Regions from separate parts of the Gordonia sp. NPDC003376 genome, predicted to be linked through region 1. Evidence: predicted binding sites of a transcription regulator. Region 1 holds the regulator's gene; each other region holds the start of a gene.
What was found. Region 1 encodes LexA, which represses DNA repair genes until DNA is damaged. Its sites were predicted from a motif close to CGAACANNTGTTCG; they were not measured.
Positions count from the first base shown of each region.

Region 2: ACWDUA_RS00530 (HNH endonuclease signature motif containing protein) is a predicted target of LexA. The motif match lies at 2,439-2,452, and genes of this name have one in related genera.
Region 3: ACWDUA_RS09005 (DUF222 domain-containing protein) is a predicted target of LexA. The motif match lies at 2,063-2,076, and genes of this name have one in related genera.

Region 1 is NZ_JBSFRM010000002.1:276,635-280,448, reverse strand. It holds gene ptsP (phosphoenolpyruvate--protein phosphotransferase) at 1-913, shown strand, start outside; gene lexA (transcriptional repressor LexA) at 1,074-1,874, opposite strand; gene ACWDUA_RS03520 (LysM peptidoglycan-binding domain-containing protein) at 2,056-2,712, shown strand; gene nrdR (transcriptional regulator NrdR) at 2,737-3,246, shown strand; gene hrpA (ATP-dependent RNA helicase HrpA) at 3,220-3,814, opposite strand, start outside.
Region 2 is NZ_JBSFRM010000001.1:117,477-121,290, reverse strand. It holds gene ACWDUA_RS00540 (carboxylate--amine ligase) at 1-567, shown strand, start outside; gene ACWDUA_RS00535 (amidohydrolase family protein) at 625-2,058, shown strand; gene ACWDUA_RS00530 (HNH endonuclease signature motif containing protein) at 2,475-3,814, shown strand, end outside.
Region 3 is NZ_JBSFRM010000006.1:153,377-157,190, forward strand. It holds gene ACWDUA_RS09005 (DUF222 domain-containing protein) at 98-2,023, opposite strand; gene ald (alanine dehydrogenase) at 2,526-3,626, opposite strand.

The DNA of each region.
Region 1 (3,814 bases):
GTCGGGACCGGGCCGCACGGCCGACGGTCACGAGGTGGCGGTGCTCGCGAATGTCGCGGACGGGGTCTCCGCGCGCGCGGCGACCGGATATCCGGTCGAGGGCATCGGCCTGTTCCGCACCGAACTGACCTTCCTCGACCGCACCGACGAGCCGACGATCGACGAGCAGGCGGCGCTCTATCGCGAGGTGATCGACGCTTTCCCGGGTGGCAAGGTGGTGATCCGCACGCTCGACGCCGGTTCGGACAAGCCGCTGCGGTTCGTCGACCACGACACCGAGGCGAACCCCGCGCTGGGTATTCGCGGAAACCGGCTCACCGCAACCCATCCCGAGATCCGGATGAACCAGCTCGATGCCATCGCCCGGGCCGCGCACGAGTCCGGTGCCACCGCGCGGGTGATGGCACCGATGATCGCCGGTCCGGCCGAGGCCGCGGAGTTCGCCGCCGAAGTGCGTGCGCGAGGAATGATCGCGGGGGTGATGATCGAGATCCCGTCGGCGGCGATCCTGGCGTCGGCGGTGCTCGCGGAAGTGGACTTCGTCTCGATCGGGACCAACGACCTGACCCAGTACACGATGGCCGCCGACCGCATGTCGGCCGAGCTCGCCGAGCTCACCGATCCGTGGCAGCCCGCCGTGCTGCACCTCATCGAGGGTGTGGCCCGGGCCGGGGCCGATGCCGGAAAACCCGTCGGGGTGTGCGGCGAGGCGGCCGCGGATCCGCTCCTCGCCTGCGTCCTGGTCGGGATGGGCGTCAGCTCGTTGTCGAGTGCCCCCGTCGCGGCGGCGGGTGTCGGTGCACGGCTGGGGCAGGTGTCGCTGGCGCAATGCCGCGACGCGGCACGGGCGGCCCTGGCGACCTCGCAGGCTGCCGACGCGCGAGCGGCTGCAGCCGCGGTCCTGGCGGGCTGACAACCGCACGGCCGTGCATCGCGTGTGACAACCGCGAGGCCGTGAATCACGGTGTGGGAATCCCTGTGCGACAACCGCTGCACGATGACGCCGTCTGAAGAACTGCCTTCCGGGATGCGATTCCGGGAGGCGGTTCTCGTCGAGGCGACTCAGCCGGGTGTCAGACCCGGCGCATCACGGTGACGACCTTGCCGAGGATGACGGCGGTGTTGCCGGGGATCGGGTCGAAGAGCTCGTTGTGGGGCATCAGCCACACCTGGCCGTTGCCCCGCTTGAGGGTCTTGACGGTCGCCTCGCCGTCGATCATCGCGGCGACGATGTCACCGTTGTCGGCCACATTCTGCTGACGGACCACCACCCAGTCGCCGTCGCAGATCGCGGCGTCGACCATCGACTCGCCGACAACCTTGAGCATGAACAGCGATCCGTCTCCGACCAGCTCGCGCGGTAGCGGGAAGACATCCTCCACCGCCTGCTCGGCGAGGATCGGTCCGCCGGCCGCGATCCGGCCCAGCACCGGGACGAATGCCGGGGTGGGCAGACCGGCCGCGGTCGGGTCGTCCGACGGATTCGGGTCGATCTGGTTGTCCTGCACGTTGACCGCACGCGGCCGATTGGCGTCGCGTTTGAGCAGGCCCTTGCGTTCGAGGGTGCGCAGCTGGTGGGCCACCGACGAGGTCGAGTTGAGACCCACCGCATCACCGATCTCCCGGATGCTCGGCGGGTACCCGCGTTCGCGGACCGACCGGCGGATCACCTCGAGCACCTCGCGCTGACGCTGGGTCAGCGTGGCCTCGATGACGACCGGATCGATCGCATCCGGGTCGGCCGCGGCCCTCGACGCCCCGGTCCTCGACGATCCCGCCCTCGACGACGCCGCCTTGGGCGACCCCGCCTTCGACGACCCGGCCCTCGACTTCGCGCCCGACGACCCGGCCGCGCGCCGCGTCTTGTCACTCATCGCGTACGTGTCCTTTCCGTGCCGCCCCGCGTCGGCATCTCTGTGGTCGAGGTTATCCCACGTTCCCGACAACCTCAAACACCTGTTCGAGGTGTTTCCACGACATTCGTCAGAGCTCCGTGATAGAACTTCGAACAACAGTTCATCGAACGCGTGATCGAGAAACGGGAGGCTCTCTCTCATGCAGACAACCCTGACAACCGAACGTCGGGTGGGCACACCCACCGACCGGATATCCGTCGCCGCCGTACCGCGACCTGCGGCAGGGGTCCGCGGCGCCGATCGTCACCCCGTCGGTCGGCGTCCCGGCGGCCGCGGTGCGCTCGGGCACCCGGGCGAGGTCGAGGGCACCCGCGCGGGTGTCCAGCCCCGCGGCTTCGGCGAACCCCACACCGGCGAGCGCCGCGCCGCGGCCGAGATCCGGAGTCGTGGCCGTGTGGTGGCGGGTCGTGCCGGTGCCATGCGCGGTGGGGCCGGCCGTGTGGCCTGTGCCGACCCGGTGCGGGTCCCGGTGTCCACCGCGTCGAGGGGTGTGTTGTCGGCAGTCCATCGTCGGCGTCGCACCACCGCGGTCGCGGTGATGACCGGTGCCGCGCTCGCGATGCTGGTGTGGATCGTCGCGATCGCCGGCTCGGACTACCAGCGTGCCGCCGTCCCGTCTCCGGTCTCCACCCAGGTGGTGCACGTCCGGGCGGGGGAGTCACTCGGATCGATCGCCGCCCGGGTGGCCCCGGACATGCCGACCCGGGTGGTGATTGACGAGATCGTCGAGCTCAACGACATGGCGGGCAGCGGTCTCCAGGTCGGGCAACCACTGCTGACGCCGCGTTACCGCTGACCGGTGGGACGGTATTGTCGTGGTATGCGCTGCCCGTTCTGCAGAAACGAAGACACCAAGGTCATCGACTCGCGTGTCGCCGACGAGGGGCAGGCGATCCGTAGACGACGTTCGTGCAGTTCCTGCGGCCGCCGCTTCTCCACCGTGGAGACCGCCGTGCTCGCCGTGGTGAAGCGCAATGGCGTCACCGAACCGTTCAGCCGCGAGAAGGTCATGCGCGGCGTGCGGCGGGCCTGCCAGGGGCGCCACGTCGACGAGGACGACCTCGCCCAGCTCGCCCAGCAGGTCGAGGAGGCGGTCCGCGCCTCCGGTGCCGCCGAGATCCCCAGCAACGAGGTCGGTCTTGCCATCCTCAAGCCGCTGCGCGACCTCGACGAGGTCGCCTATCTGCGCTTCGCATCGGTCTACCGGTCGTTCGATTCGCTCGAGGACTTCCAGCGCGAGATCGACGACCTGCGCGACGAACGCTCTCGCCACGGGGATGCGGTCGGGGTCAACGGCGCCGTCTCAGCCGAGTCGGTCAAGGGTTCGTAGCGCCCGCTTCTCCGACACCGGATACCGCGTGCCCAGACGTTGGGCGAACAACCCCACCCGCAGTTCCTCGACCATCCAGTGGGCCTGCTCGTTGACTCGGTCGCGGCGCGGTTCCGGCACCTGCTCGAGGCGCTGATTCCACCGGGCGATCACCCGGTCGACACTGGCCATCGCGTCGTGATCGCGGGCCGCGGATGCGGGCAACTGCTCCAGTCGTGACCGTGCCGCCGCCAGGTACCGTGGCAGATCCTCGAGATGGGTGTGCGGTGTGGCCAGCACGAATCCGTCGAAGATCAGGTTCTCCAGCTGTTCGGCGACGTCGTCGGCCGGTACCTGACCGGAGTGGGTGTCCATCACGCGACGCAGGGGCGCCACCTCGCGTAGCGCATCAACCGCCAGTCGCAGATACTCCGGGGCCACCGCGGTCACCCGTGGACGCAATGTCGCGACCATCTTCTCGAACGCGGCCGGGTCGCGGACCGCGAGGGCCGCGTCCGCGGACACGAGGTCGCGGATGGCACGTCGGGTGCAGTCGGCGAACAACTGCGCCGACTCGCGATAGGGGTTC
Region 2 (3,814 bases), on a different contig from region 1:
TACTCGGTGGTGCGGGACGGCAGGATCTTCGCCCATGCCACCTATCCGGTGGGCTACGCCATCGGCGGCAGCTCATGCCTGTCGTTCACCAACGTCCACCACCAGGGCATCTTCGACTGGGTGTCGGACATCCTGGCCGGGACCGGCTTCACCGGGCAGGTCGGGTTCGACTTCATCGATCACCCCGACGACGGGCTGTACAGCATCGAATGCAACCCGCGCGCGACCAGCGGGATCATGATGTTCCGGCCACACAATCGCGTCGACCGGGCGTTCTTCGGCACCAACGACGAGCTGATCACCCCCGACGACGACGTCGAACGCATGATCAAGGTGGGGATGGCGCTCTACGGGTGGAGGGCAGACGCCCGCCAGGGCCGCACCATGGGGCAGTACTTCCACGACATGCGGACCTTCGACGACGTGATCGGCGTGCCCGGGGATCGCAAGCCGGGGGTGTTGCTGCCCGCCGCCTACGCGGGAATCCTGCGCAGTTGTGTGAAGTACCGGGTGGGACTCGCGGAGGGTTTCATGCACGACCACGAGTGGGACGGTCACACCATCTGAGTGTGGCGTCGGGTGCTGGGCGTGCCGAAACGCCGAAGTTGTGCTTCGGTTGTGTAGGTGAGTACTCATGTTCACCTCGGGCACATCATCCACATCGCGGGCAGCCCGGCTGTCGGCGAGGCCGCCGCCGCACTCGTCGACATCCCGACCGGCGCGCTGGCCTACGACAACGAGACCGGTGTCATCGAGTTCTGCGGTCCGCGTACCGAACTCCCGTTCCCGCTGACCGATGTGCCGGACCGCGACGTCCACGATCACGGTTCCGCCTACATCATCCCGGGGTTCGTCGACGCCCACATCCACTTCCCGCAGACCTACTCGCTGGACGCCTACGGCGGCGGCCAGCTGCTGGAATGGCTCAACACGTGCATCTTTCCCGCCGAGGCGCGACTGGCCGACGCCGGTTTCGCCGAGATGGTCGCCCGCGACTTCACCGCCCGCCGGGTATCGACCGGTACCACCGCGGCGATGGTGTTCGGGTCGGCGTTCCCCGGTGCGCAGGACGCATTGTTCGGCGAGAGTCTGACGGCCGGTCTTCGCACCGTGAGTGGCCGTGGCATCCAGACGGTCGGCCCCGAATCGGCTGCACCGCTGCTCACCTCGGAGGCCGACGCGATAGCGCTGACCCGCGCGGAGATCGCGACCTGGCACGGAAAGGGTGAGCGCCGCGGGCGGAGTGCTCTGCTGCACACCGCGATCGTGCCCCGGTTCACGTTGTCGGTCACCACGCAGACGCTGACCTCGCTCGGCGAGCTGTACGGCGAGGTCGCCGACGCCGGTGTGTACGTGCACACCCATCTCAACGAGAACAATCGGCCGGGAACCGGCGAGATCGACACGGTGAAACAGCTTTTCGAGGTCGACTCGTACCTCGACACCTACGACGGCAAGTTCCTGCCCGGATCGGCGACCGGTGGCAAGAGTCTGCTCGGCCGGCGCACCGTGCTGGCGCATGCCGTGCACTGCACCGACACCGAACTCGCCCGGATGGCCGAGACCGGAACTTCGATCGCACACTGCCCGACCTCTCAGCTGTTCCTGGGGTCGGGCACCATGCCCTGGCTTCGCACGGTCGCCTCCGGGGTGACCGTCGCCGCCGGAACCGATTGCGGTGCGGGTGATGAGTGGTTGATCTCGCGTGTTCTGTCCGACGCGTTCAAGGTGCACATCTCCGAGCCGGGTGACGCCGGTTACTCGATGAATCCGGCGGAGTTGCTGTTCACCGGCACCCTGGCCGGTGCCCGTGCCCTCGACGCCGAGGACCGGTTCGGCAACTTCGACGTCGGCAAAGAGGCCGACTTCCTGGTGATCGAGCCCGACCGCTGGCTGCCGCTGGCGAGATCTCTCGACTGCGGAATCCGTTCCGACGACGAGCAACTCGCCCGGGATCAGGAGCTGTTCACCTTGCTGATGGGTCTGCGTGAGCCCGCTATCGCCGAGGTCTACGTCCAGGGTCGTCTGGTCGACTACGAGGGCCTCGAGTCGACGTAGTCACCCGTCGAGATCGGCCGGCAGAGGTTTCGACACGTCTCGTCGCTGCGCTCCTCATCGGCTCAACCACCATGTGCCCCAACGTCGATCGGTGGTTGAGCCGGGACCGAGCCGCTCCGGTTGGTGGTTGAGCCGGGACCGAGCCGCTGGGCGAGGACCCGTGTCGAAGCCTGGTGAGAGGGGGATGTTCGTAACCGCTGTGCTGGTGGGCGTTGTTGGGTGCCGGTCGACCGGGGTTTGTCTCGCTTTGTTGCGTTTGTCGTCGGTTCAATCACGCTGTGCTGGTGGGTGGTTGGGTGAGGTACTCCGGTTGGTGGTCGATCCGCGACGTGGGTCAAGCTGGGCGCACAACGGTTTGTGTCAGACCTGCAACTTATGATGGAACACAAGATCGAGCCACTCCGGGGGAGGAACACATGGCCGCCGATACCGCCGCAACCGCCGACGTCGTGTTGATGTTCACTCTCACCGATCCGGTCACCGATTACGCTCGACTCCAGCACCTTTCATCGACCGAGGTGGGAGCGGTGGCGGAATCGCTGCAGCGTGATGAGTATCGTTTGATGGCGCGTAAGGTGTTCGCCGCGAATCGGATCGCCGAGCACACGCTGGACCAGATGCTCGTCACCGCGCCGATCGGCACGCCACACATCGCGCGGCAGGTGGACAAGACCGCGGCGTCCCAGATGGCCATCGCGCTGAGTGTGCCGGTGAAGGTCGCGCGTGAATGGATGTGGCTGGCGCTCACCCTGGCCGACTGGCCGAGCGTGCGTGTGGCATTCTTGGACGGTCGGTGGAGTTTCTCCCGCACCTCGGTCATGGTGTCCGAACTCGCCGTGTTGACCGACCCGGAGGTACGGGCCTTCGCCGAGATCAGGGCGATCGCATTGGCGGATCGGCCGACCGCCGACCGCACCCTGCGTAACCAGATCGCGGAGATGGTCATCGCCTTGGATCCCGATGCCGCGGCCGACCGTCGGAAGGATTTCGCGGAGGCAGAACAGAACGTCACGGTCACCGACGAGGCGCACGGTCACGTGAACGTGCATGCGACGGTGCCGGCCGAGGTCGGCCTGTTTCTGGCCGGCCGCATCCGTGATCTGATCACCGAGCGCGTGTGCTCCCGCGACCCGCGACCGTTGGGACGGCTGCGCGTCGCGGCGCTCAAGGAGATCCAGGGCATGCCGGGTGAGATTCTGGAGTGCGCGTGCGGAGACGAGTTCTGCAATCGGGGGATTCCGCTGCCCCCGGTCCCTCAACGGGATCCCGAACTGGATCTGGACCATGTACCCCGGTCCGATGTCCAGACCGAGAACGAGTCGGAATCAGGGCAGGAAGCCGCCGCCGACACCGACGACGATCCGCCGGTGGAGCCCGAATCCGATCCGGATCGGGCGCCGGAGGACGAGGAGCCGTCGCCGCGGCTCCCGGTCGCACTCATCCCGCCGCACCCGCCACTGCCTCCCCAGTCGTCCCTCACGGTGATCACCGATCCGGCGGGCATCGCGTCGCCCCGGTTGGTCGGGTACGGGGCGATCGATCCGCAGCACTGGCACGACATCGCGGACGGGCAGCTGGTGACGAGAATGGATGTGCCCGAGCTCGATCTGCCCGAACTCGGGGACCCCGGTATCGGTCTCGTCGCGATCGGCCGGAATCTCGCTGCCTGGCAGACCGTCGACCTGGCCTCCGATCGCGGCCCTGCACCACCGGCCGATCCATCGGGACACGGCGGGTACAGGGTCCCGCCGAAGTG
Region 3 (3,814 bases), on a different contig from region 1:
ATCACCTCGAACGCACTTGTTTGTACAACAAACAATAACGGGTGAGGGTGTGACGGTCAACACCTCGCCGTGTGGTGGTGGAGTAGGAGCGCATCCCTCAGAAGGGCGGGTCGGGCGAGTCCGCCTGCGTGGCGGGTGTCTGGTTGCGGGCACGGTTGCGTTGCCGTTCGAGTCGTCGGCGGCGATGTTTTCGGGCCAGTGTGGATTCCCGGTCCAGGAGTCGTTCCTCATCCGGTTTGCGGTGCGCACCCGGTGGTCCTGGTGGGGCTGGTGGTGGGTCGTCGAACCGGTATCGGCGTAGGCCGGGGAAGATATCTTCCATGGTCTCCGCGGGTCCGGGCAGGATCAGCCCTTCGGGGGTGGTGTAGTCGATGACCAGCCGGCCGGTGTGGGGGTCACGGTATTGGTCGTCGATCCACCCGGAATGGGTTTTGTGGAGATGATCGAACCGGCATTTCGGATTCAACCCGATCGGGGTGGTCTGCCCACCCGCCGCCGGGTTGTGGTGATCGTATTCGGTGACGTGGTCGAGATCGGCATCGAAGGAGCTTCGGGTGCACGCCACATCGGCACACGTGCTGTAGGACAGGCGCACGTACTCGTCGAGGGCTGCTGAGGGCCGATACGGATCGGAGGGCAGGGTCGGCGGCAAGATCACATCTTCGGGTCGCACGCCCCGGGGGACCAGTCGTGTGAATCGGGCGTTCGGGTGGGAGGCGAGGTCCCGCACGAACTCCGGGGCGATGACACCTTTGCCGAACAGGTAGCCGGGTGCGGCACCGGCGGGCAGGTCCGAGGAATCGGTCGACGCCACGGTCGGTGGAACATCGGGTGTGGCAGTCGGATTTGCGGCCGTGTCGATACCGGTCGGTTCCGCCTCGACTGCCGCGTCACGCTCGCGGCGGGCCGACCGACGGGTGTCGTCGGGTGTGGGAGTGTCGTCGGGTGTGGAAGTGTCGTCAGGTGTAGCAGTGTCGTCGGGCTGCTCGGTGGTACCGGTCGTCGGGGCGTCGAGGTCGAGCGGAGTCTCGGAACTGTTGTCGCTGTGCACTTCCGGCTCAGGTTCGGGTGTGGCAGGTGCGGGTCGGGGTCGGGGTTGGGGTCGGCCGGTGACGGTGTCGAGGTCGGCGACGGTGGCCTCGTTGGCCAACAAATGGATCACGTACTGCACCTTCGGGATCGACCCGGCCTCGGGGATCTCGGCCGGGCAGTCCTCCCGACCGCAGTCACACTCGAACTGGGTCCCCGACAGGAGAGCGAACATGGCATCGGATTTCCGGTTCTGCGAGGATCTCCCATCATGTGGGCACACCGTGTTCGCGAGGGTGTTGATCACGAGGCCGCATAGTTCGACGCGGTCGGCGGCCATGGTGCCGGCGATCTCCCCGGTCCCGTCATTGCTGAACGAGGTCCACACGCCACGTTTGTCCAGGCATCGTTCGCGGGCTTCACGGACGGCGTCACGGTCGTGGCGGAACACGACCCGGTCGGCCATGTCGGTGATGGTTTTCTTCGACCACAGTCGTCGGCGTCGGCGGATCAACTCGGCGATCTCGGCGTCGACTTTGGGTGCTGATTCGCGACCGTGTACCAGCGCGGTCCGTGACACCACCACCTTCATCAACTCGGGGGTGATCCAGCCGTCCCGCAATACTTCCGCCACACGGGGGAGGTGGTGGAGAACGGCGATGGATTCGTCCATGAGGAGTTCGGCGGCGCGTTGGGTGATGCCACGCACACGCGAGATCTTCTTGGCCAGATCGACGAACCCGGATGGTGCCCCGGCCACACCACGGTCGGCGTCGACGTGGCGGCCGACGAGTTCGATCACCGACCGGTAGGTCGACCAGGCGAGGAACGATCGTCCCCGATCGATCTCGCGTAACCCGATCAACAAGTCGTTGGTGGAGGATTGTTCGGGTGTTTTCGGGTCGACCCCACCCAATAGATCGGCATTGTCGAGTGGCAATTGCGGCCAGGTGGAATCGGTGAACGACAGTGATGTCGTGGGTGTGTTCGTCATCTGATTTCCTCCCCCCGGAGTGCCTGTGACCTGCAGTAAAGAACTGTTGTTCGATTACAGGCCACGGTACAGGAGGCCACCGACATACTTCCGCGAGCAGAAGTGGGTTCACCGGATGGTGGTTGGCTTGTGGAGGTCGGGCGGTGGAGGTCTCGACTCGACTTGTCGCTGCGCTCCGCGTCGGCTCGACCAGCGTGAACGTGTGCCGGCTTACCTTCGGTGGTCGAGCCGGGACCGAGCCTCTGGGCGAGGACCCGTGTCGAGGCCTGGTGGGTTGAGGGTGTCGGTGGCCATCTCCTATGTGGTCACCTCGTGAACGTGGCCGGTGGAGGTCTCGACTCGACTTGTCGCTGCGCTCCGCGTCGGCTCGACCAGCGAAGAGGGTGTGTCCGTCGTGGTGGTGGGGTTGGGATGTCGCGCTCCGCGTCGGCCCGACCAGCGGTGGTGTGGTGCGGGATGGACGGTTGGTGGATTGTGGGAATGTGCTTGCCGACAGCGGCCGTCAGGCCGGGACCGCGGAGTATCCGTGGGCGTCGGCGACTTCCTGGGACAGGAGCTCCCCGGCATGGGTCGACAGACCGGCGCGCAGACCGGCGTCGGCGGCGGTGGCGTCCTGCCATCCTCGGTCGGCCAGCGCGACGACGTACGGCAGGGTGGCATTGGTCAGGGCGTTGGTCGAGGTGTTCGGCACCGCACCGGGCATGTTGGCGACACAGTAGAAGACCGAATCATGCACGGCGAAGGTCGGTTCCGCATGCGTCGTGGGCCGTGAGTCCTCGAAACAGCCGCCCTGGTCGATGGCGATGTCGACGAGGACCGAACCCGGGCGCATCCGGGAGACCAGGTCGTTGGAGATCAGGGTGGGGGCCTTGGCACCGGGCACCAGCACCGCACCGATCACGAGGTCGGCCTCGAGCACGGCCTGTTCGAGGGCGTACGCGGTGGAGACGATCGTGGTGACCTGGCCCTGGTAGAGGCTGTCGATCTCGCGGAGCCGCGCGATGGACAGGTCCAGGACGGTGACGTCGGCCTTCATGCCGTGGGCGATCGCAATGGCGTTGCGGCCCGACACCCCGGCACCGATCACGACGACCTTGGCCGGGGCCACTCCCGGGACACCACCCATCAAGACGCCGCGGCCACCCTCCGGTCGCATCAGGTGGTACGCGCCGGCCTGCGGGGCGAGGCGTCCGGCCACCTCGCTCATCGGGGCGAGAAGTGGCAGTGAACCGTCGGGCGCCACCACCGTCTCGTAGGCGATGGACGTGGTGCCGGCTGCCAGTAGCGCGTCGGTGCACTCCTTGGATGCCGCGAGATGCAGGTAGGTGAACAGCACCTGGCCCGAGCGCAGACGCGAATACTCCTCGGCGATGGGCTCTTTGACCTTCAGCACGAGATCGGCCTGCTCCCACACGGCGTCGGCGGAGTCGAGGATCTGGGCGCCCGCCGCCTTGTAACCGGCGTCGTCGAACGACGAACCCGACCCCGCGCCGGCCTCGATGACCACCTCGTGGCCGCGCGCCACGAGCTCGTTGACGCCCGGTGGGGTGATCGCGACCCGGTACTCGTGGTTCTTGATCTCGCGGGGGATTCCGATCTTCATCAATGGCTCCTGTGATTGCGTGACGGGTCCGGATTCGGACGAGGAAAGGGAGTGGCTCACTACCGATGGCATTCCGCCGATCGTGCGGGACCTCGTTGTCTGCGCCGCATCGGCTGGTGCATCAATGGTGAACAACATTCGTAGTCCTGACAAGATTGGTGAACAATATTCTCTGATCGGTAGAGGTT